DNA from 2 places in the Peribacillus sp. NPDC096622 genome. Region 2 is predicted to be linked to the other one. Evidence: predicted binding sites of a transcription regulator. Region 2 holds the regulator's gene; the other holds the start of a gene.
What was found. Region 2 encodes Rex, which represses fermentation and respiration genes when NADH is low (regulators of the CRP and FNR family bind a similar motif). Its sites were predicted from a motif close to TTGTGAAATATTTCACAA; they were not measured.
Positions count from the first base shown of each region.

Region 1: the regulator Rex is predicted to act here: its motif matches at 2,772-2,789, upstream of qoxA (cytochrome aa3 quinol oxidase subunit II).

Region 1 is NZ_JBIWES010000006.1:112,428-116,869, reverse strand. It holds gene qoxB (cytochrome aa3 quinol oxidase subunit I) at 1-1,649, opposite strand, end outside; gene qoxA (cytochrome aa3 quinol oxidase subunit II) at 1,723-2,652, opposite strand; gene ACIQYG_RS13255 (hypothetical protein) at 3,739-4,053, opposite strand; gene ACIQYG_RS13250 (S1C family serine protease) at 4,419-4,442, opposite strand, start outside.
Region 2 is NZ_JBIWES010000040.1:4,143-8,584, forward strand. It holds gene ACIQYG_RS26270 (ABC-F family ATP-binding cassette domain-containing protein) at 1-1,302, opposite strand, end outside; gene moaC (cyclic pyranopterin monophosphate synthase MoaC) at 1,436-1,945, shown strand; gene ACIQYG_RS26280 (redox-sensing transcriptional repressor Rex) at 1,979-2,638, shown strand; gene ACIQYG_RS26285 (YdiK family protein) at 2,979-3,191, opposite strand; gene ACIQYG_RS26290 (CPBP family intramembrane glutamic endopeptidase) at 3,188-3,913, opposite strand; gene groES (co-chaperone GroES) at 4,242-4,442, shown strand, end outside.

The sequences.
Region 1 (4,442 bases), on a different contig from region 2:
ACAATTGCAAAGTTATATTCAGGGATTGGTGTATGTGTAGCCCACTCTAGGGAACGCGCATCCCATGGATCGTTTGAAATATTTCTTGACGCATAACGTGTGCTCCAATAGATATTGTACACAATAAGTGCAAAACCTATTGCCAAGCCAATCGCTCCAACGAAAGAGAGCATATTCAATGGACCATACCCTGTTGATTCAGAGTACGTATACATACGACGTGCCTGCCCATCTAAACCAGTGATGAACATCGGGAAGAATGTTACATTAAAGCCGATTGTAATGAACCAGAACGACCATTTCCCAATTTTTTCGCTCAACATGAAACCGAACATTTTTGGCCACCAGTACGTGAAACCAGCAAGTACGGCAAATACAGTACCAGGGATTAAAACGTAATGGAAGTGAGCTACTAAGAACATTGTATTATGGTATTGGTAGTCAGCACTTGCCATTGCAAGCATTACCCCTGTTACCCCACCGAGCGTGAAAATCGGAATGAAAGCTAAAGAGTATAGCATTGGAACGGTAAATACGATTTTACCTTTCCAAAGTGTGAACAACCAGTTGAAAATCTTAACACCAGTTGGGACGGCAATTGCCATCGTGGTAATCGAGAAGATACCATTAACCATTGCACCGTGACCCATTGTATAGAAATGGTGAGCCCATACAATGAAAGATAGAGTAGAAATAGCTACCATGGAGATAACCATCGAATTATACCCGTACAGGTTACGACGTGCAAATGTCGAAATGATTTCACTGTAAATACCGAAAGCTGGAAGAATTACTATATAAACTTCAGGATGTCCCCAAACCCAGAACAAGTTCGCCCAAAGCATATCGCTACCGCCATTGGCCATCGTAAAGAATTGAGTTCCGAATAGACGATCCATTGTCATCAACGCAAGTGCCACTGTCAATACAGGGAAAGCGAAAACGATGATGAAGTTTGTGATCAAAATAGACCATGTGAACATTGGCATTTTCATTAAGTTCATGCCAGGTGCTCTCATTTTCAAGATTGTTACGATAAAGTTGATACCAGTCAGTAATGTACCGATACCAGCTATTTGAATTGCAATCGCGTAATAGTTCGAACCTACTGATTCACTGAAATCGTTACTTGCCAGCGGGAAGTAAGATGTCCAACCTGCATCAGGAGAACCACCGACTACGAAAGAGATGTTAAATAGCATTGCCCCCATGAAGAATAACCAGAAGCTTACTGCGTTCAGACGTGGGAATGCTACGTCACGCGCTCCAATTTGCAATGGTGTAACAATGTTCATTAACCCAATGATGAATGGCATAGCCATGAATAGGATCATGACGACCCCGTGTGTTGTAAATACCTCATTATAATGCTGTCCATCCAAAAGACCGTTATCTGGAATAGCCGTTTGAGCACGCATCATAAGTGCATCGACGCCACCACGGAAGAGCATAAGCAGTGCTGCCAAGATGTACATGATACCAATACGTTTATGGTCAACCGTTGTTAACCACTCACGCCATAAGTAACCCCATTTTTTAAAATAGGTAATTCCGGCAACAACCGCGATCATGGTTAAACCAATGGCAACCATGGATGCATAAATCGCAGGACTTGGATGAGGTACGGCAAATCGATCAAAGTAATCCATACTTTTGTGACTCCTTTCAGGAAAATATTCCTTATCTTGTAAACCTAGTTGTTTTATCGAACGAAATTAATTCTTAGTGATCATGATTCATGTTGCTGTGTTCTGAATGTTCCTCGTGTGAATCCTTGGAATCATTTTCTTCAGTATCAGAAGATCCGTGGTCATGACCAGCATTTTCCCCTTCAGGAGCTGGCGAAAACTCTAAGTGAGTTCCAGTGTAAGTGGATTGTCCCACATGACCAGGTTTTAATAATTCATTGAATTTTTCCTCAGTAATCGGTTTAGCAGTAGCTTTAATTTCATCTACCCACTTATCGTAATCTTCTGGAGACAGTACATTAACGTTGAACGTTTGCTGAGCAAAACCTGAACCACTGAAGTTTGAATTTCGACCCATATACTCTCCTGGTACATCAGCTGCTAAGTGCAACGTATTAACCATGTCCGACATCGCGTATTTTTGTCCTCCAAGTTGCGGAATCCAGAAACTTGAGATTGGACCGAATGAGTAAAGTTTAAATTCAATTGGTCGGTTAGTTGGTAAAAACAGATAGTTGACTGTTTCGATATCTTCTTCCGGATAACTAAAATGCCACTTCCAGTTGGAAGATGAAGCGTAAATGATTAAAGGTTCTTGATCTCCGTATCCTTTAGGTGTTGCCTCAACTTCATTTGTAGTTTTAACAGTAACAACGGATAGGAAAGCGACGATTAAAATTGGGATCGCAACCCAAATTATTTCAAGAACTTTACTTCCTTCAATATGAGGCGGTTCATAATCATCACGTTGTTTGGAAGCACGATATTTCATTATCATGAAGATATACAGTACCATAACGACAAGGACGACAAAGGCCATTGTCCATATCGAAATCATAATAACATCTGCTTGTGTTGCAGCTACTGGCCCTTTAGGGTCCAAGACCATTAATGGGTTATCGCAACCGGTTAGCACAGTGGCAATAGTAAAAAGTATAGTTAATAGAGCCCATTTTATTTTCATAGTACTACCCCTTTCTTACATAATAAAATTCCAATTGGTAATTATTCGGACAAAGTGTTACCATGTTCACAAACCCCGACATACCAATATTAATCCCAAGTCAAAAAAAAGACAATACAAAGTGACATCTGTCACATAAAGTTCATTAAAGAGCAGTAAGAAGATGGTAAATGAACTGAAATGTTCGAAAATCTTCAGCAAATGAAATATAATAATTGTTTAATAACACACCTATGAAAATTCACTTATCAGTACATGATTGTATTTTTTACCGATCCACTATCCGTTTAATATTACTCTAATATAATGAAATAAAAATTTCACATTATATTCACCGTGTATATTGCCTCAACCCCCCTCAAGAATATGAATTATATTACCTATCCTGTCAAGTATGTATTTATCGTTGGAAAACATGATTTAAAACGGTTTTTTCATACTTGTCCATGGAAGTTGATAATTGGTAGCCGCATTGGAAACGATGTTGTATTCATGTTTTAATACTCTTATGATCCAACACTGGTCAAATATTATATATATATAAGGAAACACCGGGTGTGTAATTGGTTTCTTTTCCCTCGCAATACTTTTTGCCCTGTCAGTATTCTTAAACAGCCGTTGAAGGTCAAACTTGTTGCAACTAGTCTTGTTAATCAGTCAGTAGGACAGGATTGAAACCATTTAACAGAAAAGTACAACCCCGCCATTGGAGCCCAAAATCTTCCCTTTTGTATCTTCAAGTAAAAGTGCAATAAAAAAACCACAAAAAAAGGACTTTTTAAAAATGTCCTTTTCTCGTGGTTATCGAAATGTAAAGTTATTTCTGCATTTCGGGCAGTTTGGTTTGAATATCCAAGCACATCTTATGTATTCCGTTTAATACAAAGGGTTGCTTGAAATATTTTTTGATGCATAACGAGTGCCGTGTATTGTATTGAATTAAAATTTATCGATACAAATGATATGAAAGAGCATTCAATGGTTGGAATCAAATTGGCTCCCTGATAAACAAAACAGCTGGTTTTGTTCAAACATGTTGGTGAATCTGATGATAGTAAGCCAGTTTATTACGCTATATTCCTGGTTTTAGTTACTGAATTCCGTACTTCTTTTTGTATGAGTTTTAGTCTTTGATTTCATTTTTATGATTTTAGTCGTTTCCGGTTCAATTCTTTCACCTTTATGTGTATTCATTACCATTTCTTCTGTCAGGACAAAAAATATACCAACTAGAAAAATGGCAGCTGCGCTTAGTGTGATGGCGATTCCAACAACGGTAAATATATAATCCTTATTGTAATCGCTTACAAAAAAGCTTAAAGCAAAAATAATAATTCCGATTACACAACCTGTGCCCGATACCCATTTCACTGCATCTAACATCTTCTGATTAGCTTCCATAATTTCATCCCCTTTCTTTCTATTTTATGACATTTCACAAATTTGTCAAATCTTTTCTATTTTTTAACATATCCACGATGAAAACCTTGACAAATAGAAGGCGTAACCATTCACTTTTAGGTATTTAAGACTATATGAATAATTTGTAAAACAGTGCAAATACACTATCTATTTTTCCGATAGTAACCCTTTTGTATACTATTAAATAGGGGTTTGTACAATTTGAGCGTTGTTTTTCACTCCAGGCACTCGCTTTTCCCGCAGGACTCTCGTACCCTCCGTTACAATCAACTTTGAAATTTAGATAGAACCCCTTTTGTCCACAAACTTAGGCCCCTGATGAATAATCAGGGGCCTACCATTTTTCATGGTTTTTGTAAGGTTATCGT
Region 2 (4,442 bases):
GAAATTACCGAGTACGGTGCGAATGTCCTTTTCCGGTTTGAGGGGATAGTCGTCCCATAATTCATTGAGTACGCGTTTATTGGAAACAAGGTTAGCCTGTTCTTGATCGTAGTAGCTGACTTCTACGTTCGTTCCAAAACGGAAATCCCCAGAAAGTGCGGGCAGCTTGGAAATGATCGTTTTCAATAAAGTTGATTTTCCTACTCCATTTGGGCCGACAAGAGCTATGCTCTCTCCTTTTGTCATCCGGGAATTTATATTCTTCGATACCGTTTCCCCTTCGTATCCGATAGCCAGGTCCTGAAGGTGGAGTACTTCATTTCCGCTTTGCCTTTCAATCTGGAAAGAAAAATTCGCGGATTTTTCATCACCTTGCGGCTTGTCCAACACATCCATCTTTTCGAGCTGTTTACGTCTGCTTTGAGCTCTTTTCGTGGTGGAAGCCCTTGTGATATTACGTTGGACAAAGTCACGAAGCTTTTCGATTTCCCCTTGCTGTTTCTCGAACAGTTTCATGTCCCGCTCATAATCTTCCGCTTTTCCCTCTAGGTAAGAACTATAATTACCATGGTATTTTTTCATGTTATTCCGGGAAATCTCATATACCAGGTTTACTACTTTATCTAAAAAATAGCGGTCATGGGAAACAATGAGGACAGCTCCCTGGTAGCTTTGTAAATATTGTTCAAGCCAAGAGAGGGTTTCGATATCTAAATGGTTCGTCGGCTCATCCAGAATCAATATATCCGGTTTCCTTAAAAGCAGCTTTCCTAATGCAAGCCTTGTTTTTTGCCCGCCGCTTAAAGTGGAAATTGGGGTAGAATAGTCAAAGTCGGCAAACTGAAGTCCATGCAATACGGAACGGATATCCGCTTCATATTGATAACCGCCCTTCTCTTTGAATGCCACCATCAAAGTGTCGTATTCATTCAGCACTTTTTGGTAAATTGTTTCGTTTTCAAAGATGTCAGGTCTGGCCATATCAGCCTCAAGGCGGCGCAGTTCCTTTTCCTGCTCTATAAGATCAGTGAATACAGTCAGCATCTCATCCCAAATGGTCAGTTCGGATTCCAATCCCGTATCCTGGGCCATATAGCCGATGGTGACGCCTTTTGGTTTGATTATTTCACCGCCATCATGCGAAATCTGCCCGGCTATGATTTTTAGTAAAGTGGATTTGCCGGCGCCATTTCGGCCTACAAGTGCAATTCGATCTTTATTTTGAACTTCGAGCTTCATATTTGATAAAATAAGTTCAGCTCCATAATATTTCGATAGTTGATTGATTTGTAATAAAATCATAGATTTCACCTCAATTGATTATTGTTAGTGTAACGTATTTTAGTTATTATCGGCAACAGCTTGGTTCCAAGCTAAAAGAAAAGCTGTTACATAAAGTGGAATAATAGTGTATGATTTAGGAGGGGTTACTTAAATGGGAGACTTAACGCATTTTAATGAACAGGGCATGGCCAAAATGGTCGATGTGAGTGCAAAGCCTGAAACAACCCGGACGGCAGTGGCTCAATCGAGCATTTTATTGAATGATGAAATATATGAATTGGTCACGAACCATAAAATGAAAAAAGGTGATGTACTGGCTGTTGCACAAGTTGCAGGAATAATGGCCAGCAAAAATACATCCAATATAATTCCGATGTGCCACCCCATTGCTCTGCAAGGGGTCAATATAGCCTTTGATTGGGAAAAAGAAGAACAAGGATATAGGCTTAGGATTGAAACGGAAGCTAAGACAAAAGGGAGTACAGGTGTGGAAATGGAAGCGTTAACAGCTGCATCCGTGACTGCCTTGACTGTTTATGACATGTGTAAGGCCCTTGATAAGGGAATGGTGATCGGGCCTACATTCTTAGTGGAGAAAACAGGCGGAGTGTCTAGTAGCGATTATAAAAGGCAAGTAAAACAACAAACAAATAGAGATTAAGTTGAAAAGCATGTGTGAAGGCGGGGAAGAACAATGAACCATGACCCAAAGATACCGCAGGCAACAGCCAAAAGGTTGCCATTGTATTATCGATTTTTAAAGAACTTACATTCCTCAGGCAAACAAAGAGTTTCCTCGGCAGAGCTTAGCGAAGCTGTAAAAGTGGATTCTGCTACCATTCGCCGCGATTTTTCCTACTTTGGCGCGCTTGGGAAAAAAGGCTACGGCTACAATGTCAATTATTTATTATCCTTCTTCAGAAAAACACTAGATCAAGATGAATTGACCAAAGTCGCTTTAATTGGGGTAGGAAATTTAGGAACCGCTTTTTTAAATTACAATTTCATGAAAAATAATAATACAAAAATTGAAATGGCTTTCGAAGTTTCTGAAGAAAAGGTCGGCAAGCGAATAGCTGATGTGCCTATCTATCATATGGATCAAATCGATACACTATTGCAGGAAAATAATATTACTGCGGCTATATTGACAGTGCCTGCACAGGTAGCCCAGACGATAACCGATCGTCTAGTCAAAGCTGACATAAAAGGAATATTGAATTTCACACCTGCACGGCTGACCGTGCCTCCATCCATAAGGGTCCATCACATTGACCTTGCGGTGGAGCTTCAGTCGCTCATCTACTTCCTGAAACATTATCCTGTAGTGGAAGAAGCCGCATTGGAGGAATAAAAAAAACGCTGCATCATTGCAGCGTTTTTTTTATTGCAGCTTTTCAGTTTGTGGACTAAAGGAGGGGAATTGTCTCATCCCGAACCATGATTTTAAAACAAGACTAGGTTTTCCTTCATGGTTTTTTACTGTAATCATTATTGGATGGAAGAAATTTGCGACACCTGGCGAATATCTGGCTAGCCGGGACCCCACAGGCGCTTGTGCCGAGGAGGCTTGGCGGACAGGGAGCGGATTTCTGAAATCAACTGGAACTTTTTTAAATAAAAAAAGCTGAAGACAAAATCGTTTTCTTCGAATTTGTCTTCAGTCTGAAATACTGCATCTTTACAGCGTTTTTTTATTTTTTCTTATTTTTTTGTGCGGCTTTAATCTTAAAGTGCAGCATGATCATTCGTAATCCCGAACCAAAGTCAAGAGTCGCAATAAAGACAAGTATGTAGGCAAAGAGTCCCCATCCTGAAGAATTGACGGTTTGAATCGCGATAGCGGTAAAAAGGGCCCCTAAGCCTGCATAGATAATGCCCATGAATAAGGGTGATTGACGTTTCATAATAAACCTCCGATGAAGGCCTGTGCAGTATCCAGCATCTTCTCTATATCCTCCCGATATACCACTTGAAGGATGATAACAAGCGTGTTCATCGCAATATGAGCGCTCATGGATACGAGAATGCGGCCTGTTTTCGCATAAAGGAAAGCAAAAGTGAAGCCCATTGCCGTATATAAAAGAAGATGTTCAAATTCACCATGCGCCAAGCCGAAAATAACTGAGCTGATTAAAGCTGAAATAAAGAAGTTAAACCGTTTATGAAGTGATCCGAAAATGATTTTCCGGAAAATTAATTCTTCCAATATAGGTCCAATTACTGAAGTGACGAAAATGACCATGGGGACTTTGTAAATGAGTGAAATGAGTTGCTGCGTATTTTCAGATTCAGACTCCACTCCAAGCATTTGTTCAATGCTTCCGGCAATGCTTTGTGCAAAAAGAGCCATGAACACTCCTGCAATTGCCCATAATATGGACATGGAAACGGAAGTTTGGTTTCTCGTGTCCAACTTTTCCCTCATATCTTTTCTCATTAAAAAAAGAATCAAGAATAAAGCTGCGAGAAAACTGAAAACTATCCAGTATGCTGCAGATTTCACTTCGAGTTCATCAGCCGGCATTCCGGTATAAGACCCGATCAGCATGAAAATGGGTACCCCGACAATACTGGATAATTGCATGGCAATATAAGTGATGATGACGAACCAATATTCTTTTTTCAAAAATGAAAACTCCTTTTATAGTCACCCATTCCAACGTTACTGATATGGGGACAATCTATAAACGCATACTCCAAAATGGTATCAAAAATTGAGGCAGAACACCACTTAAAGGTACCCCTAACATTACATTTAAATTACTATGTTAAGGAAATCATTATCCTAAAGTAGTTTACCCGTAATTTATCAGAAATTAATAAAAAATTTTCAATAAGATACTTGCAAAAAAGGCTCGGTTTATTTAATATTATAAATGTGTTAGCACTCGATGATGAAGAGTGCTAATAATCATGAAACAAATTATCAAGAGAATATGAGGAGGTTGTTTCACTTGTTAAAACCATTAGGTGATCGCGTTATTATTGAACTAGTTCAAACTGAAGAAAAAACTGCAAGCGGTATTGTTCTTCCTGATACTGCTAAAGAAAAGCCACAAGAAGGTAAGGTAGTAGCAGTTGGTACTGGCCGTGTCCTTGAAAATGGCGAACGTGTTGCTTTAGAGGTTGCCCAAGGCGATCTAATTATCTTCTCA